2 regions of the Variimorphobacter sp. HTMS_6 genome follow, and region 2 is predicted to be linked to the other one. Evidence: a T-box and tRNA genes for the amino acid it is inferred to sense, from the RefSeq annotation. Region 2 holds a T-box; the other holds one or more tRNA genes.

Region 1 (15,857 bases), 1.1 Mb from region 2:
GTAAATGTTAAAGATTTGACACTGAATCAATTACGAGGAAGCATCTCCCTTGTAATGCAGGATGTTTTTCTATTCTCCGATACAATTAATGAGAATGTGAAAATGGGTAACAAAAAGCAAGTGAAACAAGATGATGTACTGGGGGCGCTTGCAAATGCCCAAGCAACTGAATTTATAGAAAGAATGGATAATCAATATGATACCGTTATTGGGGAACGAGGTGTCGGGCTGTCCGGTGGACAAAAACAAAGAATCAGTATTGCAAGAGCACTGGCTAAGAAAACTCCTATCCTGGTTCTTGACGATTCTACTTCCGCCTTGGATATGGAAACGGAGCATATGATTCAGAGCTCCTTATCAGAATTTGAAGTTAGCAAGATTATTATTGCTCATCGTATTTCTGCGGTACGTAATGCCGATGAGATTATTATTCTTGATGAAGGTCGTATTGTGGAACGTGGTACCCATGAAACTCTTCTTCAGGAAAAAGGATATTATTATAAAACCTATATGGCACAGTATGGCGATTATCTGAACAAGAAACAGAGCCATACCTATACAGGTGGTTCATATGCAAAGGAGGTGGCTATATGGCAGTAAATTCAACCAGAGAAGATGAAAATCTGAAGATAGTAAGTAAAAGAGTTACTCTTCTTCGATTATTTCGATATATGCTAGATTATAAGGGTTCGATCGCTTTAGTTATTCTGATTATGTTAGTTACAGTTGGGATCACGACAGCGAACCCACTCATTATTCAATCCGCTATTGACAACAACATCGCAAATAAAGATTTTGACGGTTTGATAAAGCTTGGATTGTTTGCCTTTGGTCTAAATATATTATTTGTTATATTGGTTAAGATTCGTATGTATATTATGGCGAAGATATCCAACAAAATTTTGCTCACAATTAGACAGGAGTTATATACTCATATACAGAAACTAAGCTTTGACTTTTTCGATAGCAGACCTACAGGGAAAATCTTGGCCAGAATCATTGGTGATGTTAATTCATTAAAGGATGTCCTTTCTAATAGTGTTACAACCTTGATTCCGGATTTTATAACGATCTGTTCCGTCGTAACCATTATGTTGATTATCAACTGGAAGTTGGCATTAGCAGCACTTATCGCAGTGCCGCTAATGATGGCTGTGTTGTGGTTCATACAGACCCACTCTCATCATCACTGGCAAACATGGCGCAAGAAGAGCTCAAACTTAACTGCCTTAATTCACGAGGATTTATCCGGCGTAAGAATTATTCAAAGTTTTACTGCGGAGGACGAGGCACAGGAATCATTTGAAGAACTTCTAGTCGATCATCGCAATGCCTTTGTTAAAGCCGTAAGACTCAATGATGCGTTCTTTCCAAGTGTTGATATCAGCTGGAGTATTGGATCCGTAGCGATGTACTTCGTAGCTGTCTCTATCCTAGGTATTAATGCTGGAAGCGTCGGAACCTTGATGGCGTTTGGTATGTATATCACGATGTTTTGGCAACCAATCATGAACTTAAGTAACTTTTATAATTCCTTAATCACCAATATGACAGGTGCTGAGCGTATCTTTGAGATTTTGGATACCGCCCCGCAGCTTACCGATTCAGATTCCGTGTCAGAGCTTCCTCCCATCAACGGCAAGGTTCATTTTGATCATGTATCCTTTGCTTATGATCAGGATTCTAAAGTACTGAATGATGTGAGCTTTACTGTAAATCCTGGAGAGACTATCGCTTTGGTCGGACCTACCGGAGCCGGTAAATCAACCATCGTTAACCTAATCAGCCGCTTTTATGACATTCAGCAGGGCAATATTTTTATAGATGACCACAATATAAAGAATGTTACAATAGAGAGCTTGCGAATGCAGATGGGTATCATGACACAGGAGAATTTTTTATTCTCCGGCACCATCGCAGATAATATTAGATATGGAAAGCTGGATGCAACCAACGAAGAGATTATCGCTGCTGCCAAAGCAGTAAATGCACATGATTTCATAATGAAGATGGAGCTTGGATATGAAACAGAGCTTAAAGAAAGAGGTGCAGGCCTTTCCATCGGTCAAAGGCAGCTTCTTGCATTTGCAAGGACCATGATATCCATGCCGAAGATATTGATACTGGATGAAGCAACCTCAAGTATCGATACGCATACTGAGTTACTTGTTCAAGAGGGTATTGAAGCATTATTAAAAGGAAGAACCTCCTTTGTCATCGCACATAGGCTCTCTACAATCAGTAAAGCAGATCGTATATTCGTCATTGATGAAGGAAGAATTATGGAAGAGGGTTCCTCTGGGGAACTTCTAGAGAAAAAAGGCCTATATTACGACCTCTATATGGCACAGTTTAAGAACCTATAATCCATGACATTGCTATAAAACATACCAATAGGCTTCACAAACTTTATCACTTAAAATAACAAGGTTTTTCCTATAAAATTAAAAAGGAGTGTTAATCCCGAAGAGATCTCGTATAAGATAATCTCAGCTGGTTTTAAACACTCCTTCTTTTATAAATCCAAGCGAACTACACTACATAAATTCATAGTAGTTCGCATTCTATAATTTAATAATTAATAAAAATATAACTCTGCACCGGGATTCGGTTCTGTTTCTTCTTCCAATAGTTCTGAATCCTCAATATCTTCATTCATTAAATCATCAAATGTACTTTGCTTCACCATTTGTTCTTTCTTGTAAAACGAAGTGATTAACACATAACCAAAAACAATTTGAAAAATGGATATAAAGGATGCATTACCAAAAATCTTGTAAACTGGCCACACTAATCCATTCATATTAGGCATATTGGATATTATATACATCGAGGAAAGATAGAGCGCCGGTATTCCCAGAATGATAAACCTTCCGCCATTTAATCTCCAAACCCCTTTTTCTTTCGCTTGAATCCATAGATGTTCTAATCCCAAAGCACCCCCAATTGCTGCTGTGATCAGAGCCGTTGAAATAAGCATGTACCATTCTACTTTAAAATTTTCGCTTATTTCCTTAGCATATAAATTCTCAAAATACCCCTTAAAGTACACTGCTATAATAGTTAGAATAATGTAAAACAGATACCTTAACCATGTTTTTCCTTTCATTTACTCCACCCTACCTTCTATATTCCATAATTTGTCTTACACTCTTATATTACTATGTAGTATAAGTAAATTCAAGAAAATTAATCCATGGTTTTATACATTATTTCTCTTTTTTTCAATATTATTATTATATTGCTTCTTTTATTTTACCCACTCGTTAAAAGTCATCATTCCTCCCTGTGTGGATACTTCATCTGTAAATGATGGTTGATGGAATCAGCTGTTTTTTTATCTTGCGTAAAATCAACCACCATAATGATTATATAGACGATTGCAATCATTATGAACATAACTACCACTTCATAAAACTTATCCATGGTAAGCCACTTGAAGTAAAACCCACCTCCGATTACAACTAGATTGACGTAAAGATAGTGGAAGGAAAATCTTATAATCATGATTCGCTTGGTTAATACAGCATGATTTATATAGAGTACATTTCCCATGGAACAAACGGCTGCTATCGCGATTATTTGCCATAATATATCCACTGTAATATTTGCATTACCATTAAAAATTGTGATAAAGGTTGCTGTACAGATGGACATTCCAGCCATGATATAGGAAAAGATCTTAATCATGTTTTTTATTGTATATACAAACATATTCTTACCTCCTAAAGACCAAGCTTTCTTTTAAGCTCTGGTACATATTGTCTTGAAATGACAACTTTTTCTCCGTTTAGTAAAATTGCTTCAAAACGCCCAGAGTATGCGGGGCTTATACTTCTTATCTTGGTTACATTTAGAATCACTGATTTTGACGCTCGAAAGAAATCAGTATTTTTATAATCATCCTCTATTTCATATAACTTTAACCGGGTTTCATATACGTTTTGCTTGCAATACATAAACACCTTATTATCCACCCCTTCAAAGTAATACACATTGATGGGATCTATCATGGTAATATTACCGTCCTTTACTCCGCTCAGTTTTTTTTGTCCCATCCTTAAGTCCGATATTACTTTTAATACATTCTCGTCCATAACCTTGCAGCGAATAATAATCTGATCTTCCTCTTCTGGATTTGGCTCTTCGATTATAATCTTCATAGGGCTCCTATCTTTTCATAACATTTCTTCTTCTCTGCAAAATCGTAGAGATTCCTATAAAAATTATACCACTTATCATCAGAAATGCTATCTTAAATCCATCCGAAATTATGTCATTCTGGTATGTCAACGTCATCCCCATATACTCCTTATATTGATCTATTACCTTCTGAGGACAATTCTCAAATGTCTTTATTAAAATATCAGAGGTAAAAAGATCTCGAAGAAAAGACGATCCATGTACCATCGGAAAGCATTTTAACACCGTTTGAACTTTATCCGGAAGCATTCCCATCGGCAGATAGATTGCAGACATAAAACCTACTAATGTTCCGATAATTGTTCCTAACCCGGATAATGCACTTTGGGTGTGCACAAAGTTCAATATGAAGAATACCATACATGAAGAAGTAAAGACATTTAAAACAATATAACAAAAAATTTTAAAGAACTGTGTAGCGGATAAAATGTCTGCACCAATTACTGAAAAATAAACCTCCCCCACAAATACCGTTAGCACACACATAATAATAGCCATAATTATTGCAGCACTAATATATCCAAGCACAAATATAATTCGATTCACCGGTGATACATAGAAGCTACCAAGCTTCTTCTTTACCTCATCCTCCACCATAATTCCTATCATGGATAAAGTGATTGTAACGGAATTTACAACAACGATACCGCCAAGTGTCCACAGCATTACTAATTGATTTGCATTGTCACGGTCTGCTACCTTATCTCTTGTGCCGCCATAGTGATTTAATAGATCAACAACACCATCTGCATTCATTTTTCCAAGGAATACAACCATTAACCCGATAATAATAAGCATAGATAGCAAGGAAAAGAATATATTTGATTTATCCCTGATGTAAACTAAGATGTTTCTTTTTATTAATCTTAATAAAAGCATAATTACCTCCTATAAACTCTTTCCTGTTATATTTAAAAATACATCATCCATGGTTCCCTGAATTACCTCAAAAGATTTTAGATTGTCTTTAACATGGTTCAAAATCTCCAGCCCATACATAGTATTCGGAATTATTACATGAATATGGTTGCTCTTATCTAGATAATCTATATTGGATTTATGTAAATCCTCCTTCAGTACATCTAGATCCTCCGGCACGAGCTTTAATATATCATGAGCATATGTTTCCTTTAGCTGTGGTGGTGTTCCTGTAGCCACCAACTTGCCTGCTTCCATAATCGAGATATATTGTGCTTTTGCCGCTTCCTCCATATAATGAGTCGTTAAGAACACCGTCATGTTTTCCTCTTTTCTCAACTTCTCAATACTTTCCCATACCATCTGTCTGGTCTGAGGATCCAAACCGGTAGTTGGTTCATCCAGAAAGAGGATTTCAGGACGGTTCATCAATGCTTTTGCTATCTCGCATCTTCTCTTTTGCCCACCGGATAACTTACGAAATTGCCTTTTCATCAAGTCTTCGATTCCTAGAACCTCACTCACATATTTAAGATTCTCATGAATCACCTTACTGCTTTTGTGATATAAGGCTGCTCTGGTTAACAAATTTTCTTTAATTGTAAGGTTTTCATCTAAGGTATTATCCTGAAATACAACTCCAATTTTTTGTCGGATCATCTTATCCTCTTTCCCTAATGTATGCCCACATATATTAACGTCCCCTCCGCCGCTGTTAAGTAATGTACATAAAATATTGATGGTTGTGGATTTCCCTGCTCCATTTACTCCTAAAAATCCATAAAGCTCTCCCTTTTTAACTCGAAAGCTGATATCGTCAACTGCTTTTACTTCTTTAAAATATCTCTTAAGATTATTTACTTGAATGATATCTTCCATAATTACCTCCATTATTAATCTTCTATGATTATATTATCCTTTTATTGGATATTCAATATCTCTACCAGTAAGATGCAGAATACGTAGGTAAGATGTATAATTATATAGATAACCTATAGTAGTAGTTCAATAACACTTTAATAACAGCATGAGTTTACGCATAATTCTGCATATAATATCTTTTCGTCTTATAAATCACCTTTTTTCTACATTTGGATATAATTATACTGTAAAGACTATTTAATAAAGGGGAAATTTATGAAGAAGCCGGTAATTATTATACTAGCTGTTGCAGCCGTATTAATAACTGCCCTGTCAACCGCATGGGCTAAAAATTTTTACATTACTTTATTAATCGCAGGGTATAGCACCTCCGATGTTAAGATTATTGATACCAGTCATGATGAAAATGATAAAGAATTCAAAGTGATTAAAACTACCTCGAAGGATAAATCAGATACTCTTGCTATTCTAACTAAGAATTCATTTGGAATCTGGAGTGTTACACAGAAACAAGAAAAACTAGACTCCAAGCCAATCTCTACGATCGGTTGGGTTAATAAAGGTGAAGTAAAACGCTTTGCATTTAAGGATGGCGGAGTAATTGAAAATGAATGGAATATAGTATACAGTGGTAAAAATGCAATAAAATTAATCCAATTTGATCCCGGTCAAATACCCGAGAATGTCACCGTTAATATTCAGCAAAATGGTTCCTCTTATCTGATTCATTTAATATCCTTTGCTGATTCAAATACTTTAAGTAAATTTGATGTTCCTGCCATATTAACGGATAACGGCTGTCTCTAATCAGAATAACAAAATGCTGTTGTAAAATACATTTCTACTAAGAAAGAATGTTGTCTACTAACATTCTTTCTTAGCGATTAATACTTTACAACAGCATACTATAGAATACTGTATAGAGTCAGATAATTAAATCTTATTACTCGTATAACCTGCAAGTCATTCAATTTGGAGTATTATATATGTCTCAATAAACTTACGAGTACCCCGTATATTTTAACTAACATTTGTGTATTCGGTATATCTCCACAAGCTTACGAGTATCCCGTATATCTTAACTAGCATTTGTGTATTCGGTATATCTCTACAAGCTTATATATATCTCGTACGAATTCTTTACGAGGTTTTCCCGGAACATTCTCTTTTTTGGTATATATTTTAATATCTTCTCTTCGGAAGGGTAATAATAAAGCTAGTACCCGCCTTAAACTGGGTTCTAATTTTAATTCTTCCTGTGTGTGCTAAGATAATCAACTTTGCCAGTGATAAACCTAAGCCGTGCCCGCTGATATTTTTATTTCTTACATAATCCGAACGGTAAAAACGATCAAATATATGATCGATATCCTTTTTCTTCATACCAATACCGGTATCCTGTACGGTAATTACACAGTCATCATTGATCTTTTGACATTGGATTGTTATTTCATCCCCATCCTGTGTGTATTTTATTGCATTTTCAATAAAGATGCGGATCGCTTGCTTTAATGATTGCTTGTCACCGTATACAATCACATCCTCCATAATTGGATTACTGATAATTCTATTCGTTGCCACCAATTTTGTTTCTTTAACCATATCTTCCACAACTAGTCTCATATTAAAACGTCGTTTGTTTAGTTTTAAGGTTTTCATATCGTGCCTTGATAAGAATAATAATTTCTCTACCAGATCCTGCATTGATCGAGATTCATTCTGAATGGCCTCAATGGATTCATGCAAAACCTCTTCATTTGTCGTTCCCCATCTACTTAAGAGATTTGCATACCCTTGCACTACGGCGATTGGAGTACGCAGTTCATGTGATGCATCTGATACAAACTGTTTTTGACTTTCATACGAAGTTTCCAGACGATCTAACATAGCATTGATTACATTTGCTAAATCTTTTAACTCATTCTTTGTCCCTTCTACATTTAACCTCTCACTATCTAGATTGTTCACCGTCAAACGATTCGCCGTTGCTGACATAATCCGAAGTGGTTCAAAAAGCTTCTCATCGCTTCTTCTTCCGCTTCTTAATATGAATATAACAATTACAAGATAGAGAATAATCAACTTCCATAGTAAATTAAAAAAGTTTAAATAGCTCCCTGTTAAATCAAAATTAAATTCGGCTAAGTAATGCTTTCCATCCACCGTAAAGTTTTTATCTTGGTCGATAACTAATATATTGTTTTGGCTTTTTCTATTAAAGTGAATTCCATATAGGAACTCCATATTTTTATTTGCTTCCTTATCCATATCACTATAGATTTCTGTCTTCGTCTTCTTATCAATAATTCGAACAGAGATTCCATTGATATAATAGGGGTTAACAATCCCGTCAACCCCTTTGTTTGAATAAGCTTTAACAACTTTATCAGCCATGTTCTCATAAGTATTTTCCTCTGTATACATATATAGAAAGAAAAATCCTATCATTAGCAAAATTCCATATAGGAATAATAATTTGAAATAGGATACGGAGATTCGAAATGCCATCGATAACCGGAATTTACTCAATAATTCTTCTTTTTTCTTTCTAAATGGAAGAACAGTTTTCCTTAATATAGTTCGTATCAGCTCAAGCAGCTTTTCACCCATAAAAGTTCTCCCTTTTCGTTAAGTAATTTATCTTCAATCCTTTATTATATAGCCCAACCCACGTACCGTTGATATTAAGCGTATTCCGTATTTTTCATCTATCTTCTGTCTCAAGTAACGAATATACACATCTACAACATTGGTATCACCAAAATACTCGTAATCCCATACATTATTGAGAAGCTGCTCTCTTGTCAGTGCAGTATTTTTGTTTCGTATTAAGTATTCCAAAAGTTCATATTCCTTCTTCGTCAATACCAATTCTTCCTCTTTATATAATGCGCTATGACTTTTTATATTTAGTTTTAAATCACCAATTTGAAGAATTTCACTTTTGTTCTCCTCTTTTTTCGTTTTTCGGTTTAACGCAACACGAATTCTTGCTAAAAGCTCTTCTATTGCGAACGGCTTTGTCATATAATCATCCGCTCCCATATCTAATCCAGCCACTTTATCCGTTACATCATCCTTGGCAGTAAGCATAATAATGGGAACCTGAGATTCCAATCTTACTCTTCGGCATACTTCGATACCACTTAGACCGGGAAGCATAATATCTAGTACAATTAAATCTATATTATTATTTAGCGCTTTTTCTAATCCTAGTCTGCCATCGCCGGCAAGCTCAACCTCATACCCCTCGTGTTTCAGTTCCAACTCCAGAAAGCGGGCAATTTTAACCTCATCCTCAACAATCAATATTTTAGCCATGTATATCCCTCCATACTTTATATTAATAAACTTTCTTATTCGTAGATGCAACTCTCTGCTTCTATTATATACAACATCAATTTCTCCAAATGAACTTTCTTCCTCCATTGTATCGGTTATAATCATTTTTTTCAATATAAGGAAATTAGAATTTCATTAGAAAGTAAATATGTAAATATATTGATCGAAGGAGCCTACTTACAATTTCATAAAAACCCTACCTTAGATGAGCAAACTATGTAAACTAAGTATGTACGCTGCATATGTAAGTACTACAACATAACTTAAATAATGATCATATTACAAGAAAGAAGCCGCAGGAAAAACCTGCGACTTCTTTCTTTATTTCTATTCTTTTTTTAATTATTATAATACGCTTTTTACTGCATTTATTACATTCTCAGTAGTAAATCCGAATTTCTTAAAGAGAATACTTGCAGGAGCAGATGCTCCGAAGCCCTTCATAGTAACTGTTGTTCCGTCAAGACCAACATATTTACCCCATCCAAAATCGGATGCAGCTTCTACCGCTACTCTAGCTCTAACGCTCTTAGGAAGAATACTTTCTTTATATTCAGAAGACTGTGCCTCGAATAAATCCATAGAAGGAATACTTACTACTCTAACATCTACACCTTCTTTTGCAAGCTCTGCCTGAGCATTTACGCCAAGTTCAACCTCAGAACCACTCGCCATGATGATAGCATCCGGAACATCTTTCTTGGAAGGAGAGATTACATAGCCACCCTTCAATGCTTCTTTTGAGGAGCCCGGGAGCTGTGGAAGGTTCTGACGTGTAAGCACTAAAGCAGTAGGTGTCTTTGTTGAAGATACCGCATAGTACCAAGCAGCATTACACTCTGTAGCATCAGCCGGTCTAAATACGGTAAAGTTCGGTAAAGAACGAAGCATAGCAAGCTGTTCAATTGGCTCATGTGTTGGGCCGTCTTCACCTACACCGATACTATCATGTGTAAGCACGAAAGTTAACGGCAATCCCATTAGAGCTGATAATCTTGCCATCGGTTTTACATAATCGCTGAATACGAAGAATGTTGATACATATGCTCTAAGTCCGCCGTGAATAGCAAGACCATTACCCATCGCTGCCATCGAAAGCTCTCTAACACCGAAATGAAGATTGCGGCCTGCATAATTATCCTTCGAGAAATCTCCCATATCACTCATATATGTCTTAGTGGAAGGAGCAAGATCTGCTGCTCCACCAATTAAGTTAGGAAGGATATTCTTAAGTTTATTAATAGCTAAACCGGAAAGATTTCTAGTAGCTTCCGGCTTATCTGCAAATGCCCAGAATTCTTCATTATCAAGTAATTTCTTTGGAGCATCTTCATCATGATACTGTTCCCATAACGTTTTCAACTCAGGATAAGATGTGCTGTAATCAGCAAATAATTTATTCCAAGCTTCTTCCGCTTTCGCACCATTATTTGCAAGTTCTTTGTAGTTTGCATATACTTCATCCGGTACGAAGAAGTCTTCCTGGCTTGGCCAACCAAGCTTCTCTTTTAAAGCTTTAACATTATCTGCTCCAAGAGGCTCGCCATGTGCACTTGCAAGACCTTCTCTAGGGCTACCATGACCAATTTTAGTCTTAACTGTAATCATAGAAGGTCTGGTTAAATCAGCTTTTGCTGCTGTTATCGCTGCACCGATCTCTTCAAGATTGTTACCGTCTTCAACGGTCAAAGTCTGGAATCCGAATGCTTCAAAACGCTTCGCTACATCTTCAGTAAAGGCGATATCTGTGCTACCTTCGATTGATATTTTATTGCTATCGTATAATACGATTAATTTTCCAAGACCAAGTGTACCAGCAAGTGACATTGCTTCTGATGTAATACCTTCCATCATACAACCATCGCCACCAAGTACAAAGGTATAATGATCAACAACCGGGAAATTCTCTTTGTTGAATTTTGCAGCGAGATGTGCCTCAGCCATAGCCATACCAACAGCCATACCCATACCTGCTCCCAAAGGACCTGTAGTTGCCTCAATACCAGTTGTGTGACCATATTCCGGATGTCCTGGAGTTAAAGAATTCTCCTGGCGGAAATTAGATAAATCTTCTGTTGTAAGACCATATCCGAATAAATGTAATAAAGAATATAGAAGCATGGATCCATGTCCACCGGATAAAATAAATCTGTCTCTATTAGGCCATTTTGGATTTGCAGGATTATGGTTCATTTGTTTACCCCATAATTCATATGCCATTGCAGCTGCACCAAGTGGAAGTCCGGGATGTCCAGAATTTGCCTTTTGTATACCATCTGCGGATAATACTCTTATCGCATTTACTGACATGGTATCGATATTACTCATTTTTGTTCCTCCTTAAATCACATAGATTTATTATTTAAGATTTCAAAACGTTCGAATTCCGGTTATTACACTAAAGTTTAATTATTCACCAAAGACAGCTTTATAATCCTGAACGAATTTCTCAATACCGGATGTTGTTAAAGGATGCTTTGAACTTTGCTCAATTACGCTATAAGGAACAGTTGCAATATCAGCGCCTGCTAAAGCACATTCTGTTAAGTGAATCGGGTTACGGATACTTGCTGCAATAATCTCTGATTTAATGTCATAAGTCTCGAAAATCTGAGCGATAGTTGCGATTAACTCAGTACCAGGCTGAGAAATATCATCTAAACGTCCAACAAAAGGAGAAACAAATGTTGCGCCTGCTCTTGCAGCTAAAAGCGCTTGATTAGCAGAAAAGATAAGTGTTACATTTGTCTTAATACCTTCGCTTGCTAATACTTTTGTAGCTTTTAAACCTTCTAAGGTCATAGGAATCTTAACAACCATATTAGGGTGGATTTTTGCTATTTCTCTACCTTCAGCAATCATACCTTCTGCGTCTACAGTTGTTGCTTTAACTTCACCACTGATTGGACCATCAACGATGGAAGCAATTTCTGCGATAACTTCTGCAAAGTTTCTTCCTTCTTTTGCAATTAAAGAAGGGTTTGTTGTAACACCACAAATTACACCTAAATCATTTGCTTTCTTAATTTCCTCGACATTGGCTGTGTCAATAAAAAGTTTCATAACTTACCTCCTGTGATAGATGCTATTCAACCAAAACTCCTCGAACCCTAAATTGGTCGTATAGCTTGTCTTAAAGTATTGTTGTGACTAAAAATAAGTCAAAGTATCCGTCTAAAACATAGACCTAAAGTTTCGGAACTTCGCCTAAAATATATTAAGAAAAGTACTCCTAAACAATTGAGTTACTCTACTTATTTTTTGCTCATATATTACTAAATATACTATATAATTGAAGACAATACAATGCACATTTTTACTACACTTTTATAAAAAATAACCAAAAAATTATCCACTTAGTCAATTCAATATACTAATTCGTATATTAAAATAACTTTTTATGTAAAACCTACATAAAATTGACCTATTGATTATTCAAATTACGATAAAATAATGTCATTTTTAAGTATCTATATCTCTTATAATTCGAATAACCGATACTCATATTTTTTACTCTATTAATATTCTTATACTGGTCTAAGATTAGATTTAATATTATACCTATCCGATTTTCTTTACAAGAATCTCATTCGCTATTGATATAGTAAACCGTCAGTTACTAATATATTGTACCTTTTTATAGATTCATGTATAACAACGGTTTATATATAACACGTAAATATATTAACTGCATTATTCTACAATAATATATTATTACAACGAAATAAAGCCTGCGATCATTACATTAATATAAATTGCAATAAAAAAAGAGAAGAATATTATCTTCTCTTTTCATTCTCTTGTTTAATTAATAATGAGACATCCGGGGTTCGAACCCGGGACACCATGATTAAAAGTCATGTGCTCTACCAACTGAGCTAATATCCCATGCTTTATTCCAAGCAAAATGCCCAGAGCCGGAATTGAACCAGCGACACGAGGATTTTCAGTCCTCTGCTCTACCAACTGAGCTATCTGGGCAAGGTCAAAATCGTGTACCATTGGATAAAACGCTAACTCCGTTGGTTTACGAAACTATTCGATTGAAATAGTGTTAAATTGCGGGGACAGGATTTGAACCTATGACCTTCGGGTTATGAGCCCGACGAGCTTCCAGACTGCTCCACCCCGCGACAATTTTTTTAAACCTGTATTACTTTTTTATATTTATTACTTACTGGCATTAAGCCAATGGATGGAGAAGGATTCGAACCTTCGAAAGCGTCGCTAACAGATTTACAGTCTGCCCCCTTTGGCCACTCGGGAACCCATCCAAAATTAATATCAACAATATTCAGTTGAAAAGCCGATGATCGGACTCGAACCGATAACCTGCTGATTACAAGTCAGCTGCTCTGCCAATTGAGCCACATCGGCAATATCTAAAACCAATACGATATTGTATTGAGTGGGACCTATAGGGCTCGAACCTATGACCCTCTGCTTGTAAGGCAGATGCTCTCCCAGCTGAGCTAAGATCCCATGGGATATTGGTTTATAAAAAATGTTACTAAATGATTTTATATAAAAATGAATCAATTGTCAACCCTTTTTTGAGATAACAATAAGTCTTTTTAGACTTAACGACCCGGAAGGGACTCGAACCCTCGACCTCCGCCGTGACAGGGCGGCGCTCTAACCAACTGAGCCACCAGGCCATATTGACTTTAACCTACACTAGAAAATGTTTCATCCATTTACGAACGTTTTGTTCGTTTACTGTAAACCTTTTAAGGTCAAGCCCTCGACCTATTAGTAACAATCAGCTACATACGTTACCGCACTTCCACCTTTGTCCTATCTACCTGGTAGTCTTCCAGGGGTCTTACTAGCTTATGCTATGGGATATCTTATCTTGAGGGGGGCTTCACGCTTAGATGCCTTCAGCGTTTATCCCTTCCAAACTTGGCTACTCGGCCATGCCATTGGTATGACAACCGATGCACCAGTGGTTCGTCCAACCCGGTCCTCTCGTACTAAGGTCAGCTCCTCTCAAATATCCTGCGCCCACGCCGGATAGGGACCGAACTGTCTCACGACGTTCTGAACCCAGCTCGCGTACCGCTTTAATGGGCGAACAGCCCAACCCTTGGGACCTACTACAGCCCCAGGATGCGATGAGCCGACATCGAGGTGCCAAACCACTCCGTCGATGTGAACTCTTGGGAGTGATAAGCCTGTTATCCCCAGGGTAGCTTTTATCCGTTGAGCGATGGCAATCCCACTTTATACCACCGGATCACTAAGTCCTACTTTCGTACCTGCTCCACCCGTCGGTGTCACAGTCAAGCCTTCTTCTGCCTTTGCACTCTTCGAATGGTTTCCAACCATTCTGAGAAGACCTTTGAGCGCCTCCGATACCCTTTCGGAGGCGACCGCCCCAGTCAAACTCCCCACCTGACATTGTCCACCAGCCGGATTACGGCTGAATGTTAGAAATCCAGTAACACAAGGGTGGTATCCCAACAGTGGCTCCATTGTAACCAGAGTTACAACTTCACAGCCTCCCACCTATCCTGTGCATGCATTACCGGATCCCAGTATCAAGCTAGAGTAAAGCTCCATGGGGTCTTTCCGTCCTGGCGCGGGTAACCAGCATCTTCACTGGTATTTCAATTTCACCGGGTGCATTGTCGAGACAGTGCCCAAATCATTACGCCTTTCGTGCGGGTCAGAACTTACCTGACAAGGAATTTCGCTACCTTAGGACCGTTATAGTTACGGCCGCCGTTTACTGGGGCTTAAGTTCAAAGCTTCGGATTGCTCCTAACCTCTCCCCTTAACCTTCCAGCACCGGGCAGGCGTCAGCCCATATACTTCACCTTACGGTTTTGCATAGACCTGTGTTTTTGCTAAACAGTTGCTTGGGCCATTTCTCTGCGGCCTACTTGCGTAGGCACCCCTTCTCCCGAAGTTACGGGGTTATTTTGCCGAGTTCCTTAACAATGCTTCTCCCGTCGGCCTTAGGATTCTCTCCTCATCCACCTGTGTCGGTTTACGGTACGGGCTTACATAGAACAATAGCGGATTTTCTTGACGGCATGGGTTCGGAAGCTTCACTACTTTAAATTCGCTCCTCATCACACTTCAGTAACATCCGGGGGATTTGCCTCCCAGACTAACCTTTGTGCTTGAACCGGTTTTTCCATTCCCGGCTCTTCCTACCCTTCCGTGTCCCCACAGTTCTGTCTATATAAGGTACAGGAATATCAACCTGTTGTCCATCGACTACGCCTTTCGGCCTCGCCTTAGGTCCCGACTTACCCGGGGCAGATCAGCTTTACCCCGGAAACCTTGGATATTCGGCCTAGAAGATTCTCACTTCTATCTCGCTACTCATTCCGGCATTCTCTCTTCTTAAATCTCCACGCCTCCTTACGGTAACGCTTCGTCGTTTTAAGAATGCTCCTCTACCAATTACACACGTAGTGTAATTCCACAGCTTCGGTGACGTGTTTTAGCCCCGGACATTTTCGGCGCAGGACCTCTCGACTAGTGAGCTATTACGCACT
Region 2 (15,857 bases):
TCAAGCGTTCTTTCCTTTGAACCGAATTCAAAGCGAACTGTAACACTCTTCTTGCCCGGAAGAAGCTTTTCATCCTCAAAGATGTCAACCAAACGGTATCCCTGAAGATATTCAGACTTATATTCCTGAACATAGGACACGATATTCTCATAACGGAGTGCCTTATCTGCTAAGAGACTTAAATCAATGGTCACACCCGGATATTTGGATACTTCACTGTAACGAAGACTTTCTGCTGCAACATTCTCAAGAATTTCTACATCAATTTCAGCAAATGCAACATTAAGTTTCTTATCGATTTTATTCTTGATCTTAGGATTAATTACTGAGAAGAAACCAATCTCTTCCCCATTTACAAGGATGCTTGCGCTATTTACCGGATGAACATAATTGAACTTTCCAAGCTCTTCTTTAGCCTGATAAGTCGGTACCATATTCTTGATTGCAGCTACTATCTGCTCAATAATCTCTTTGCATTTAAAATAAATCTCTTTATCGGAGAGCTTCTTGCTTGCAATTGCAATACCAAGTCTCTTTCGCTCATCGCAAAGTCCATCTGCTTTTAAACCATCTGCAACACGGCCGATTTCAAACATTCCCATCTCGGGATAGGTATCTGCATTCTTTGCAACAAACCCTAACAGAGAAGGAATTATAGTAGAGCGGATGGTATCATTCTCGGCAGTCACCGAGTTTATTACACGAATATTCGGCTCAGTTGCAATGCCTAATTCTTTATTGGTTTTACTCTCATACCAGATATAACTGTGAACCTCATTCATCGCATAACGCTCGGATAAGATCTGCTTCATACGATATTCGTTATCTCTTGCCACATCATGACGAACCGGTGTTAAAAAGCTCTTCGTGGATTGAATCTCAAAGTTATCATAACCGTAGATACGGGTAATTTCTTCTATGATATCTGCTTTGATGGTAACATCCTTGGTTGCTCTCCAGGATGGAACCACAACACTGAATTCATCACCTTTACGGGTAAGTCCAAAACCAAGTGCGGTAAGTGTTTCCTCAATTTGGTCGGAGGAGATATCAATACCGGTATACTTATCTACATAAGCCTTATCAAATTCAATCGTAATCGTATCATAATGCTTTACATACTCATCGGTAAGGGAAGAGGTCACCTGTACACCAGGATCAATATCCTGTAATAACTTCACAAAGCGTCCGATTGCAGGTACAGTAAGTTCCGGATCAATAATCTTCTCATATCTTGAACTTGCATCCGTACGAAGTCCAAGACGTGTTGCTGATTTACGAACGGATACACCGTCAAAGTTAGCAGACTCTAATAATACGGAATTTGTATCATCTGTAATCTCAGATAATTCACCACCCATAATTCCGGCAATTGCAACCGGTTCTTTCTCATCACAGATAAGAAGTGTATCATTATCTACTTTACGTTCAACACTATCTAAAGTTAAGAAATTAACCGTATCAGGATATGTCTTAACACGAATTTTTGACACCTTGTTATTGTCAAAGGCATGCATCGGTTGACCAAGCTCCATCATCAGATAGTTGGTAAGGTCCGCAAGTAAATTAATCGGTCTCATACCACAATAGGTAAGGCGGATTTTCATGTTGATTGGTGATTTCTTCTCTGTAATGTTACCAATTGAAAGACAACTGTAACGATAACATTTATCCACGTTTTCTACCTTTACATCAATTCCCGGCAAATTCTTATAAATACTGGTATCTACAACATCAAGAGGCTTTAACTCTCTCTTTGTTAATACAGCGATTTCTCTTGCAATTCCGTAATGTCCCCATAGATCAGGTCGGTTCGTTAAGGATTTATTATCCACTTCAAATACGGTATCATCAAGCTGCATAAAGGTCTTGATATCTGTTCCAAGCGGATAGATATCATCTAGTATCATTAAACCAGAATTTTCATCGCTAACGCCTAATTCCTTCTCGGAGCAGCACATACCATGACTAATCTCTCCTGCAATCTTTGCTTCCATGATCTGCATATCTCCAACTTGGCCGCCAAGTTTTGCAAAAGGAACCACTGCACCCACAAATACATTCGGCGCACCACATACACAACCTACCACTTCGCTACCGATATCAACTTTTAATAAGTGAAGTTTCTTAGAGTTTGGATGATCGTTGATTTCAATAATCTTACCAACAACAACATCCCTAACCTTCGTTCCATATTCATATATATCTTCAACCTCAGCAGTGGATAATGTAAATCTGCCGATTAACTCTTTTAAATTTATACCGGATAAGTCAGTGAATTCTGAAATCCAATTCATTGATATTAACATTCTTCATTTCCTCCATTCTTTCGCTCAAAGCGACATCTAATCATTCTCTACACTGTAAACTGCTTCAGCTGTTTTAAATTACCACTGTTGAATAAGCGGATGTCCTTGATGTTATATTTCATCATCGCAAGTCTTGTTAATCCCAAACCGAATGCGAAACCGGTGTATTTATCAGGATCAATACCACCAAGACGAAGTACGTTCGGATGAATCATACCGCAAGGAAGGAGTTCAAGCCAACCGGAATTTTTACAGGTCGGACAACCGGAGCCACCACAGATTGCACAGTTGATATCAAGCTCAAATCCTGGTTCCACGAACGGGAAGAAGCCTGGTCGCAAACGAACTTTTACGTCTCTTTGGAACACTTCAGTCAAAAGAACCTTCATGAAGTAAATCAAGTTGGAAATGGAGATATCATCACCAATCATCATACCTTCTAATTGGAAGAAGGTGTTCTCATGGCTGGCATCAATATTCTCATTACGGAAGCATCTTCCCGGGAATAAAACCTTTAACGGTTCACCCGGCTTAGGAGCGCCGTATTTTCTCATAATCGTATTCTGAGCTGCTGAGGTATGAGTCTTAAGTAACTGACCATTCTCAAGATAATAGGTATCAGTCATATCTCTAGCAGGATGGTTCTTAGGAATATTAACGCCCTCAAAGTTGTTGAACTCAGTCTGAATCTCGAGGCCATCTTCAATAATGAAGCCCATCGTCTTAAAGATATCTTCAATCTGCTTCTGAACGATGGTTATCGGATGCATGGTTCCAACGGCCTTTTCGGATGGAATAGAGAAATCATAACGCTCCGTGTTTTCAATCTCTCTTAAATATTCCTGTTCCTCCAAGGTTTTCTGATGATTTACGATAGCATTTTCAATCTCATTCTTAAGCATATTCACCTGCATACCTGCAGTCTTTTTTGCTTCCACATCCAGGTTACGAAGATCCTTTAACACTTCGGTCACAAGACCCTTTTTACCAAGGAAGGCAACTCTGATTCGTTCCAGCTCATCTTTAAGCTTCGCGCTGTTCAATTCATTTTGAAACTGCGCTTTGATTTTCTCTAAATTCTCTAACATTTTCATTCCTCCTAGATTTATTTTCCCTATTACTCATTCTAATTGATCATTTCAACATCATGTAAACTACACTATATCCACAGCATAGGATTTTTCTCGGTACTTTATCCACAATCTTTTCTGTGAATTCCCGTTTATACACATTAAACTGTATAAAGTTTACGTACTTCATCCAAGCGGGAGCGGGTTGCGATTGAAATATGATACACATTTCTTGTCACAGAATTGCATAAAAAAAGCCCCCGTCTCCAAAGGGACGAAAGCATCGTGGTACCACCCAAATTCAAGCCTCAAGCAAGGCTCCTCAAAAGTTATAACGGAACTGAACCGGCCTCTCTTTCAAAAGGCAACTCCGGTGCCGAACTTCGCGATATATCCGAACCCTGAACTTGCTCTCAGCCGGTGACAAGTTCTCTCTGGTGGGAAAATATATGCTACTGAATTCACCATCAATGTTGATATCTATTTTTATCCTATATTAATCGACTATAATCCCATTGTCAAGAGTAGGAATAAAAAATCTTGCAATTTCATAGCTTTCTAGATTTACCCGAATCATCTAGACTTACTCCATCGCTAATTTTGCATTTTGAATTACTTTCATAATTTTTAGTCCACACTATTATTTTTGATACGGTTGAACATGTTCCGCTTTCGATTGAAATTCCTTCACTGATATAATTTCATTCCTATCGTTGAATTCAATAATTGATACACCATCAAATCCAGCAACATTATTCTCATAATCACATTCAAAATACCATTCCACCATAAAGACATTATCCTGGCTTAGAATCTGCTTTATTCTCCACTCCAGCACACTTCCAACCATATTCCATTCAGAGAACCACAACATTAACTGCTTAACCCCATTGTATTCCGGTCCATAGCATTCACTATAATAGATATCAGAATGAAAATAACGCTCTAAATTTGATGCATCCTTCTTCACCCAAGCATTAAAATAGCTTCTAATTATTTCTTCTCTTTCTCGCATAATTACCTCCCAGAAATCTTTCTAATGTTATTACTTTTAATGTGCTACTTATTGTATTAATAGATTAATGTAATACTTGTTTTTAACATATAACCTTGCTTCTTTTCATTATTTATAAGTTAATCCGCAAAATTCTACCCATATAATACCATGTTGTGTATTTACTTACAACACGCACAATAGTGGATAACATATATTATTTAGTTACAGTAAGACAAAGGATAAATCTTATCGAAATATTGAAATTTATTCTTTGGTATTTTATTCAAAATATGATAATATTTGTATAAATGTACATAAAAACTACACATCAATTTATTAGGATGAACAAGGGTGATGAGATGGAATATAGTTTACTAATTGTAGAGGATGAGAAAAACTTAAGAAGAGTAATCTCCGACTATTTTATAGCGAGGGGCTTCCATGTAGATACAGCAACTCATGGATTAGAATCACTGAATTATATTAATCAAAGGATTTATGACATTATTATTCTAGATATCATGATGCCCGAGATGGATGGCATCGAAGTTTGCAAGTATATCCGAAAAAAATATGATGTACCGGTGATTTTTCTTACCGCCTTGTGCAGCGAAGAAAGCATCGTGGGTGGATACGAAATAGGGGCGGATGAATATATGACAAAACCTTTTTCCCTCCCCGTTCTGGAAGCAAAGATACAGGTACTGATTAAGCGTTATCGTGGATTGCTGGTTCAAAATGGAGTCATACGCATCAACGAGCTTCTCATCGAGCCCTCCAAAAGGATGGTTTCTGTCAATGGCCTGGTAATAAACCTGGCACCCAAAGAATACGACTTACTAATATATCTAATTGAAAACAAAAACCAAGTACTATCACGGGAGCAGATTCTTAACAGAGTATGGGGTCCGGAGTTCGAAGGCTATGACAGAGCAGTTGATACCCATATTAAGAAGCTGCGTTCTGCACTAGGAGATAACAGTCATCCTATCACCACAATTATTAAATCAGGTTATACGTGGAAGGAGAAGTAAAATTGATAAATTTTATACCTAATTCAGTTTAATGGAAGTCAGCATCATGCTGATCTTCCATTTTATTCTATAATTTTGTTCTATAATCTTTTTCATTATTCGGTTATCCTAATATATTTCAATATAACATTTTTAATATTAACCGATGAATAGCTCATTTCTCCCTTTCCCATCGTGTCATATTATGTTAGAATAGAGACTAAATGAAAAGTAGCAGTTGACATTCGCATAACGTTAGGAGTTGCACACATGGATACTAAAATCATATTTTTTGACATAGACGGAACAATTTTAAGTCACAGAAATTCTAAGATACTCGACAGCACAAAAGCAGCGATTCGCATGGCTAGGGAAAATGGCCATCTAACCTTTATAAATACGGGGCGTACGTATTCCGAAATAGATGATGAAATTAAAAATGTCGGTTTTGACGGTTATGTATGCGGTTGCGGAACCTACATATCGCTTCACGGGGAAGTGATGTTTCATCAAAGCTTAAGCAATGAACTTTGCAAAGAAATCGTTGAGGATGCTCGCCGCTTCGGGATTCAGTCAGTTATAGAGGGTACTGACACTATTTATTTTGATAAAGAATATGAACATCCGTTACTTATTGAACTTAAAGATAAATTTACGAATCGATATAATTTTAATGTATCGACGACGGATGATCCGGATATTCTTTTTGATAAGTTCTGTCTCTGGGTAAGTGACAAAGCTGATATCAAATCTTTTATTGATAAATACTCAGACCGATTTGACTTTATTGTTCGTGATGGAGCGTTATTTCTAGAGGTGATTCCAAAAGGCTATTCAAAAGCCTCCGGAATCGAATATCTACTAACGCACCTTGATATTCCTCATGAAAATGCCTATGCAATTGGAGATAGTGCAAATGATCTCTCCATGTTGAATTATGTGAAACACAGTATCGGAATGGGCAATTCCGAAGAAGAAGTTATGAAGGTTGTATCCTTTGTAACCAAGGATGTTGATGATGATGGAATTGCACATGCCCTAATGCATTTTGAGTTTATTGATTCTTGCGCTTTCCTCGTAACAAATAAATAATATGACCTAGAATTAAACCAATCAAAGAAGGATAAAAGCCGAAACCTAGCGCAAACCAATCAAAATTATTAAAAATTATAGCTGGTACGATTAAACCAAAGCTTCCAAATAAAATCGGCGTTAGGTATTTTAATTTTGTCCTTCTCATTCCAAGTAATAATGAGCAAACAAAGGCCGTACAAGGCATAATCAGATAAAAGTAAAAAATCACATATCCCATCTCATCACCTGGCTTTAGAAAAAACAGCCCAGATATTAAAGCAATTACCGAAACCGTTACAAATACGGATAATACTACGATATTAAATATATGCTTCTTGAACTTTTTTGCAAAATGATTCACTTGATCCCAATCTCTCTTTGTAACTTTAATCTCTGGTTGTTTTATTTTATCAAGTTCCATTTTACATTCCTCACAATCACGAATATGTTCCTCTACCATCTCCTTGCTTCCCTGGCTTGCTATGTCTTCCGCATAAAGCGGCAATAGATCTTGAATTACATCACATCTTATCTTCACTTATTCTCCTCCATTCCTTCTTGAATTTTTGACTTAGCTCTATGGTATGTAACACAAGCCCAATGTTCCGTTTTACCAAACAGTGCGGCAATCTGGCTAAACTTCAACTCACCGAATATCCTTAAGGAAAACACTTCCTTATATGGTTCTTGTAAATCATGAATGAGCCTATGAATCAGGAATGCCATCTCTTTATTCGCTAGCATCGACTCAACACTCTCCTCCGTTATGCAGAGATTATCAAGTTCCTCTTCTGATGTAATTCTCTTTTGTTTTTTTAGATAAGAAAAATAACAGTTTTTCGCTATCTGACAAATCCAGACACGAACCTCGCACTCTCCATGAAACTGATGAAGGGAACGAAAGGTCTTATAAAATGCTTCTTGCGTCAATTCCTCAGCCAAACTTTCATTAGCCGTCAATCCCCTTAGATACTTATATACATCATTAAAATATTGCTCGTAAAACTGGTCGAACCCAGCCACCAAACCACCTCCTCATTGATAAGACTCCTTATAATGAAAAATATCACAAAATAAATTAAGGCTCTGTCACAACATAATGTTGAAAAACATCATTTTTTAAGCAGAGTGAATCTCACTCTGCTTATTAGCTACTGTTTGATTTTATTAAAGACAGCAAATAAATTCTCTTTATTTCTTTTAAATATTTTTAGTATGGTGGATGTAGTATCCTTAATCGAAGTACGAAGGTACACAATTAGCCGTTGAATATAAATGGACTTAGATGAACTCAACAGTAATATAGAAATGATAAAACCTATCACAAAATATTTCATTAAAATTCTCCTCATTATTTATACAATTTTATACTAATGTAAAGTACCTTATAATGTAAATAATACAATAAAATACCTGTTTTTACCATATTAATTTTAATTTGCTCAATCTAAACGTTTATAGAAATTGCATAGGAATTGTAGCACACATAGATAATCGTAATTTTAATGGACAAATATATCATACTTTGATATCCATCTTAAACTTCTCCACTTTCTATATTCTATTATAATCGCTCAGTTTTCACACTCTTGGAAAAAATCAGATGTGCGATAATTCGCACGAGCGCAAACTGTCTGACGAAGGGGATAAGGAAAAAAGCTACTGAGTAGGTTTCTTCTTTATCCCTTGAGGAGTTTTTGCGAATTCTGATTGTTTCAAATGAACTTAGGTATCATAGAATTACTAGTAAACTACAACCCGGCTTTCCTACGGACGTCCCATACCCGTTAAGCGTAAAGCAATCGTCCCTTTGTTAACTCCCTTTTTTTCACTTGTAAATCCTTTGTAAACTCCCTAGTTATTCAGTGAATATTGTTGCATAATGAATTATTGTATGATAGAATTAGCAAGGTTCGAAACAACTGATACATTGAGCAAAAGGAGTGTTGTGAATGCAGAATTACGACGTTATTATTATTGGTGCCGGTCCATCCGGTATTTTTTGTGCCTACGAATTAATTAAGGAAAACAAAGACCTTAAAATCCTTATGGTGGAAAAAGGTAGACCGATTGAGAAAAGACTTTGTCCCAAGAGAACTACAAAGAAGTGTATCGGATGCCAGCCTTGCGCAATTACAACAGGTTTTGCAGGAGCGGGAGCATTTTCAGATGGGAAGCTCTCCTTATCCCCTGATGTAGGCGGAACTCTTCCGGACATCTTAGGATATGATAAAGCTGTAGAACTTATAAAAGAATCTGATGATATTTACTTAAAATTCGGTGCCGACACTAATGTATATGGTGTTGATAAGGAAACTGAAATTCGTGAGATCAGAAGACGTTCCATCAATGCAAATTTAAAATTAATTGAATGTCCCATCCGTCACCTTGGTACTGAAGAAGGCTATAAGATTTACACCAGTTTACAGGAACATCTTCTAACAAGCGGCGTTGAGATGAGATTCAACACCATGGTTCAGGACATCATTATAGAGAATAATGTGGCAAAAGGAATTATCACCTCTAAGGGCGAAACCTTATATTCAAATGAAATCGTATCCGCTATTGGCCGCGAAGGATCTGACTGGTTCAGCCACATCTGTCAAGAACATGGTGTGGAAACAAAAGTAGGTACCGTTGATATCGGTGTTCGAGTTGAGGTTCGTGATGAGGTTATGGAATTCCTGAATAAAAATCTTTACGAAGCAAAACTTGTATACTACACCCCTACCTTTGATGACAAGGTACGTACCTTCTGTACCAACCCGTCCGGCGAGGTAGCAACCGAATATTATGAAAATAATCTTGCAGTAGTTAACGGTCATGCATATAAATCTAAGGATTACAAGACGAACAATACTAACTTTGCTCTTCTTGTATCCAAGAATTTTACAAAGCCGTTTAATACACCAATTGAATACGGTAAACATATTGCGCAGCTTAGCAATATGCTTTGCGGCGGAAGAATCTTAGTTCAGACCTTTGGTGATTTCCAGAGAGGTCGTAGAACTACCGAAGAACGTCTTTGTAGAAACAACTTAGTTCCTACATTAAAGGATGCAGTACCGGGTGATTTATCCCTTGTATTCCCTCACCGTATCATGGTAGACATCAAAGAAATGATTCTCGCACTCGATAAAGTTACTCCGGGTATTGCAAGTGATGAAACACTTCTATACGGTGTAGAGGTTAAATTCTATTCCAATAAGGTTGTTGTTAATACCGATTTTGAAACAAGCATCGCAGGTTTACGTGCCATTGGTGATGGTGCTGGCTTAACCAGAGGTTTACAGCAGGCATCTGCGAACGGTATTAGTGTAGCTCGAAGCATCTTAAAAACGATGAGCAAATAAAACATAGAAAATTAGCATTTAAATCATATAATGATGAGCTTGTTACGCAATAAATTGACTAGCTAATAAAGTGCAAAAAAGAACGATGATTAATTTTATTAAAATTGTCATCGTTCTTTTTATACATAATTCTTCATAATTAATATTCTCGAGATTTTACATTTTAATCTAGCGCCATCTTTTGCTTATAAAACCAATTTCATAAACAGATTATTCTAAAACATCGTATAGTATTTACTCACTTCTTTGGTAAAGCCATAATCAATGATGACCGGTCTTCCTTTGACAAAGCCCCAACTGGAAGGTCTTTTCAAATCCGGATAAAGTAAGTTATATTTTTCCGTAAAGTCTTTAAATTCATTTATACGAAATAACTCTCTACTGTTTCTGACATGATAATAGTTCCAAACCTCTGCTATGGAGTAAACTCTCTCCGCTTTCTCCATGATTAAAAATACGGAATCGTCTGATATGGCTACTATTCTTGCAAAAACATGGGAATGTGTTGTTGCTGCAATCTGATACTCGGCTTGGTTTTGAGCTAACCCTTTTTTATTCTTTGCGACTTTTACGACATATCCATTATCTAAGTCAAAGACATTTCTTCCGGATCCTGTACCAATCAACAAATAGGATTTTCTCTCAATATTGGTTTTGATATATTTAAAGTCAATTCTCATTATCTGCTCCTAATAAAGTAATCACACAATTATTTTATTAAGTGTGAAGCAGATTGGTTAACAAATATTGAATAAAAGTCGAATATTGTTACCTTTAATAATATATAATATTCAAGTTGGGATAAACGTCTTAAGGTTAATTTGTACCCACATTGGTTACAAATTAAATTTTTAATCTAATGCACTCTGTCCACGTTCTCCGGTACGAATTCTTACACTGTCTTCTACATCATAGATAAAGATTTTTCCATCACCGTAATTTCCGGTACTGATTTCTTTTGTAACCTTTTCAATAATTGCTTCCGCATCCTCCTTAGAAACAACTGTTTCCACTTTAATTTTAGGTAAAAGGTTTACCTGTGTTTCTGTTCCTCTATAAATCTGAGTATAACCCTTCTGCTTGCCAAATCCCATAATATTCGATATCATCATTCCTCGGGCATTGCAATCATTTAATATTTTCTTTAAATCCTCAAATTTCTCAGGGCGTATCACTATTTCAAGCTTCTTCATAGTTTTCGAATTCTCCTTTTTATTATTATTTAAATACAGAATTGAAGTTTGGCATAACCAAACTGTGCTTATGTAGGAACTGAAATCATGTTTATTGTCTAATTAGTTAAATAATACCATATTTAAGGATGAAATCAAGAACTATTTCTATCAATGCGAGTGCGCATATCATCAAATATCTATGAATGCAAAAGGAGCTTTATCGCAATCAACTAATTAATAAATTAGTAACTTGAGATATAGCTCCTTCGATATTAATATTCCTTGTTAATACTAAATACGAAATAATAGATCAGCGTAAACCGGTACCGGCCAGATATCAGCTGGTATCAATGCTTCCGTCTTATCAATTACTGCACGTAATGCCTCCATAGCACTAAGCACAGTCTCCCTATAACTTAAAGCTGTATCATATACACTACCACTATCAACACCGGTAACAGCAATTTTAAGCTCCTCCAATTTTACATACATATCGTCGCCGAGTTTCACCGTTTTAGCAAGATTACTTTTTGCTGCGGTACTTCCCGTAGCTTCTGCTATCGTCGAAAGCTTCATACAATAATTCAGTGTTGCAGGTAATAATTGACGTTCTGTGATATCGATCAGTGTAAGTGCCTCAACATTAATAATTTTCGAATAATTTTCAAGCAGTATTTCATAACGTGATTCAATTTCTGTACTGGATAATACATTCATTGATTCAAATACTTCTTTATTTTTCTCAGACAGGAGTTCTTTTATTGCGAGCACAGAATTACCAATATTCGGAAGCCCTCTCTTGGCAGCCTCTTCTACCCACTCCTCAGAATAGTTATTGCCGTTAAAGATCACTCTCTTATGTGTCGTTATTAGATCTTTAATAATGCTAAATGCGGTACTTTCTTTATCATCGGACGCTTCAAGTGTATCCGCGATTTCAGAGAGGACTTTTGCTACTACCGTATTTAATACAAAGCAAGGTTCCGCGATATTGTTGGAGGAACCACACATACGGAATTCAAACTTATTGCCTGTAAATGCAAACGGTGAGGTTCTATTTCTATCCGAAGTATCTTCTGTAATAATCGGTAACGAAGATACACCGAGATTTGTTTTCACACGTATCAAATCCTCATAAGAACTTCCACTAACCAAAGCTTCAATAACACTCTGCAATTCTTCACCAACATACATGGAAATTATTGCGGGAGGAGCTTCATTGGCTCCTAATCGGTGATCATTACCGGCACTGGCAACTGAAAGTCTGAGTACTTCCGCATATTTATCAACTGCTTTGATAACAGCAGCTAAAAACACTAAAAACACTACATTCTCACTAGGTTTTTTGCCAGGATCAAGTAAATTAATACCGTCATCGGTTGCCAATGACCAGTTAATATGCTTTCCACTACCATTTACACCTGCAAAGGGTTTCTCGTGAATGAGTGCAATCAACTCATGTTTTTCTGCTACTTTCTTCATCATCTCCATTACAAGTAAATTGTGATCTGCTGCAACGTTGGCTGGATCAAAAATAATAGCAAGTTCATGCTGAGCCGGTGCCACTTCATTATGCTTGGTTTTAGCTGTAATACCTAGTTTCCATAATTCATTATCAAGATCATGCATAAATTCGGTTATCTTAGTTCTCAATATTCCAAAATATTGATCTTCGAGTTCTTGACCCTTAGGAGGCTTAGCACCAAACAAAGTTCTGCCGGTTAACATTAAGTCCAATCGTTTTTCATACAACTCACGGCTAATGATAAAATATTCCTGCTCCGGTCCGACTGTAGCAGATACATATTCTGAAGAAGTGTTACCAAGATCCTTCAATACTCGTAGTGCGTTTTTACTGAGGGCTTCCACACTACGTAATAATGGTGCTTTTTTATCGAGAATTTCTCCTGTATAAGAGAAGAAAGCCGTTGGGATATAGAGTGTTCCTTCTTTAACAAATGCCGGAGAAGTACAATCCCATGCAGTATATCCACGTGCTGCCGCTGTTTCACGTAAACCGCCGGAAGGGAATGAAGATGCATCCGGTTCTCCTTTGATTAGCTCCTTGCCGGAGAATTCCATAACTACTTTTCCATCATCCGTAGGTGATATAAAAGAGTCGTGTTTTTCAGCTGTTATACCCGTCATTGGCTGAAACCAATGTGTAAAATGAGTTGCTCCTTTTTCAATAGCCCATTCCTTCATTACTGATGCAACTTCATCAGCAACGGAAGAATCCAGTGTAGCACCGTTTTTAATCGTTTTCTTCAGTAACTTAAATGTCGACTTAGATAGTTTGGATCTCATTACAGATTCATTAAAAACAAATTCGCCAAAAATCTCATCTGGTGTCTGTAATTTTTCTAATACCATTTAAAACACCTCCTAAAAATAATATATCTATTAACACCACATAAATCATGTGGTGATTTAGATTGATTCTCACAAAAACAGGGCGTTACTACCAGCATAGTAAACGCCCTTGTTTATTAAGAATTCAGATCAAGGATAACTTTTATTTAATTAGTTGTAGTAAAAACCTCATAAAAACACATATCTACTTGGTCATTTTTATGACCTATTTTAGCGCTGCATCACCATGTTCTTTTGTTCTTACACGGATTGCATCACCTACATCATAGATAAATATCTTTCCATCACCGAATTCACCGGTGTGAGCTACATCAATAATGCTTTCAACTACAGCATCTGCTTGATCATCAAGAACTACTAGCTCAATCTTGATTTTCTTCAAGAAATTGTAATCTACTTCTGAACCACGTACGAATTCTTTCCATCCCTTTTGATTTCCGCATCCCATAATCTGCATGATGCTCATACCACCAAGGTGATGTTTATCTAATATTACTTTAATATCTTCCAGATTTTCAGGTCTGATATATGCTTCAATTTTTTTCATTATATACCCTCCTTATTAGTCCATACCATTATATGCAGGATAAGCTGATTCACCATGTTCTGAAATATCAAGACCGGTTTCTTCATCCTTCTTATCCACCTTGATACCCTTTGTAAATAATGCTGCTATACCGCATGCTATCAAAGTACCAACGATTGCAATTACTATGGTAGAACCGATCGCTGCAAGCTGACGAACAAACAAGTTAGCATTACCAAAAACTAAACCATCCCACTGAGCTGCGGAATTAATTGAGCTCTTAGCAAATAAACCAGTTGCAATACCACCCCATATACCTCCGATACCATGACATCCAAATACATCCAAAGCATCATCATAACCAAGTTTCGGTTTTACAACAGTGATGAAGAAGTAGCAAATCGGGCTTACTAATGCACCGATTATAATAGCAGACCAAATCGGAACAAAACCTGCACCCGGTGTGATTGCTACTAAACCGATAACTAGACCGGTAGATGCACCAACAAGAGTTGGCTTTCCACTCTTCACACGCTCAATTAAGAGCCAGGAAAGCATCGCTGCAGCTGCAGCTGTATTGGTAGTCATAAATGCATGAACTGCAAGCTCATTTGCTGCAAGTGCACTGCCTGCATTGAAGCCGAACCATCCAAACCAAAGTAAAGAAGCACCTAATAATACGAATGGTACATTGTGTGGATGATACGTCGCTTTACCAAAATTCTTACGTTTTCCTAATATAATCGCTAGCACTAGTGCACTTACACCGGAGCTGATATGAACAACATTACCACCTGCAAAGTCAACTGCGCCTAACTTGAAGAGTAATCCGCCGCCCCAAAGTAAATGTGCCAACGGATAATAAACGATGATTGACCAAATCGTTGTAAATATAACTAATGAAGAAAATTTCATTCTTTCTGCTATAGCACCTGTAATTAATGCTGGTGTTATTATTGCAAACATCATTTGAAAAATTGCAAATGCTAGTGTATTCGGATAAGCCAATGTTGTATCCTTTAAAGTATCAAAATTTAATCCGAACCAATTAAGATTTCCGATAATTCCTGCTACATCTCCGCTAAATGACAAGGAAAAACCTACCAATACCCATAGAATTGATGCTACACCCATAAGTATTACAGATGACATTATTGTATTAATAACGTTCTTTCTTTTAACCAAACCTCCGTAAAAAAATGCAAGACCTGGGGTCATAATCATTACTAATGCTGATGAAGTTAATATCCAAGCTACGTCTCCATGATCCATATTCCAATCTCCTTTACTAAATAAATTAAGGCCAATAATACATGCGTATTATTGGCCTCTTTACCAAACAAAATTTGATTTAATTGTAAAATACTTCCGGAAGTATATATATATTTTATAATCCTAACTATACTAATGTCAAGCAAAATTTTTATAAAAACTTTACTTTCTAATTATTTCACTATATTTTCTTTTGTTTTCATACCATTTTAATCATAATTTACAAAACTGATACTTAATTTTCTATACTTTAGATATAATGAAACCCATCGAAATAAAGATTTTGTGAAGATTGTTAATGTATGAACATTGCATCTCCAAAACTAAAGAATCGGTAACGCTCTTTCACCGCCTCATGATATGCGTTCATTATATGATCTCGACCGGCCAAAGCGGACACTAACATCATTAACGTCGATTCCGGTAAATGGAAATTAGTAATTAATGCATCCATAACCTTGAACTGATAGCCTGGATAAATAAAGATAGAGGTATCTCCGCTTCCCACTTGTACTTTACCACTCTCAGCTGCTGCAGATTCGATTGTTCTACAACTGGTGGTTCCAACACAGATCACTCTGCCTCCTGATTCTTTCGTCTCATTAATAATCTTTGCTGCCTCTTCCGACACCTGATAGAATTCCGAATGCATATGATGCTCAAGTACATTTTCAACTTTCACAGGACGAAAGGTT

The links. The T-box of region 2 lies ahead of pheS (phenylalanine--tRNA ligase subunit alpha). A T-box ahead of a tRNA ligase gene usually reads a tRNA of that ligase, here a tRNA-Phe.
Region 1: it has a tRNA-Phe gene. The T-box ahead of pheS (phenylalanine--tRNA ligase subunit alpha) is inferred to sense a tRNA for this amino acid. The anticodon was not compared.

What each region holds. Positions count from the first base shown of each region.
Region 1 is NZ_AP046094.1:3,762,640-3,778,496, reverse strand. Features, by position in the region: gene AC6IWN_RS17065 (ABC transporter ATP-binding protein) at 1-600, shown strand, start outside; gene AC6IWN_RS17060 (ABC transporter ATP-binding protein) at 591-2,366, shown strand; gene AC6IWN_RS17055 (hypothetical protein) at 2,579-3,109, opposite strand; gene AC6IWN_RS17050 (DUF3021 family protein) at 3,277-3,714, opposite strand; gene AC6IWN_RS17045 (LytTR family DNA-binding domain-containing protein) at 3,726-4,163, opposite strand; gene AC6IWN_RS17040 (ABC transporter permease) at 4,171-5,082, opposite strand; gene AC6IWN_RS17035 (ABC transporter ATP-binding protein) at 5,092-6,003, opposite strand; gene AC6IWN_RS17030 (hypothetical protein) at 6,259-6,810, shown strand; gene AC6IWN_RS17025 (sensor histidine kinase) at 7,186-8,613, opposite strand; gene AC6IWN_RS17020 (response regulator transcription factor) at 8,647-9,324, opposite strand; gene tkt (transketolase) at 9,691-11,673, opposite strand; gene fsa (fructose-6-phosphate aldolase) at 11,755-12,408, opposite strand; tRNA gene AC6IWN_RS17005 (tRNA-Lys) at 13,161-13,233, opposite strand; tRNA gene AC6IWN_RS17000 (tRNA-Phe) at 13,254-13,326, opposite strand; tRNA gene AC6IWN_RS16995 (tRNA-Met) at 13,405-13,478, opposite strand; tRNA gene AC6IWN_RS16990 (tRNA-Tyr) at 13,538-13,619, opposite strand; tRNA gene AC6IWN_RS16985 (tRNA-Thr) at 13,650-13,722, opposite strand; tRNA gene AC6IWN_RS16980 (tRNA-Val) at 13,755-13,827, opposite strand; tRNA gene AC6IWN_RS16975 (tRNA-Asp) at 13,930-14,003, opposite strand; rRNA gene AC6IWN_RS16970 (23S ribosomal RNA) at 14,078-15,857, opposite strand, start outside.
Region 2 is NZ_AP046094.1:2,616,469-2,632,325, forward strand. Features, by position in the region: gene pheT (phenylalanine--tRNA ligase subunit beta) at 1-2,309, opposite strand, end outside; gene pheS (phenylalanine--tRNA ligase subunit alpha) at 2,357-3,397, opposite strand; T-box leader at 3,647-3,859, opposite strand; gene AC6IWN_RS11855 (nuclear transport factor 2 family protein) at 4,020-4,394, opposite strand; gene AC6IWN_RS11860 (response regulator transcription factor) at 4,736-5,410, shown strand; gene AC6IWN_RS11865 (Cof-type HAD-IIB family hydrolase) at 5,660-6,481, shown strand; gene AC6IWN_RS11870 (zf-HC2 domain-containing protein) at 6,444-7,001, opposite strand; gene AC6IWN_RS11875 (RNA polymerase sigma factor) at 6,998-7,486, opposite strand; gene AC6IWN_RS11880 (NAD(P)/FAD-dependent oxidoreductase) at 8,416-9,816, shown strand; gene AC6IWN_RS11885 (hypothetical protein) at 10,032-10,496, opposite strand; gene AC6IWN_RS11890 (P-II family nitrogen regulator) at 10,668-11,009, opposite strand; gene AC6IWN_RS11895 (glutamine synthetase III family protein) at 11,283-13,364, opposite strand; gene AC6IWN_RS11900 (P-II family nitrogen regulator) at 13,570-13,911, opposite strand; gene AC6IWN_RS11905 (ammonium transporter) at 13,927-15,162, opposite strand; gene queA (tRNA preQ1(34) S-adenosylmethionine ribosyltransferase-isomerase QueA) at 15,458-15,857, opposite strand, start outside.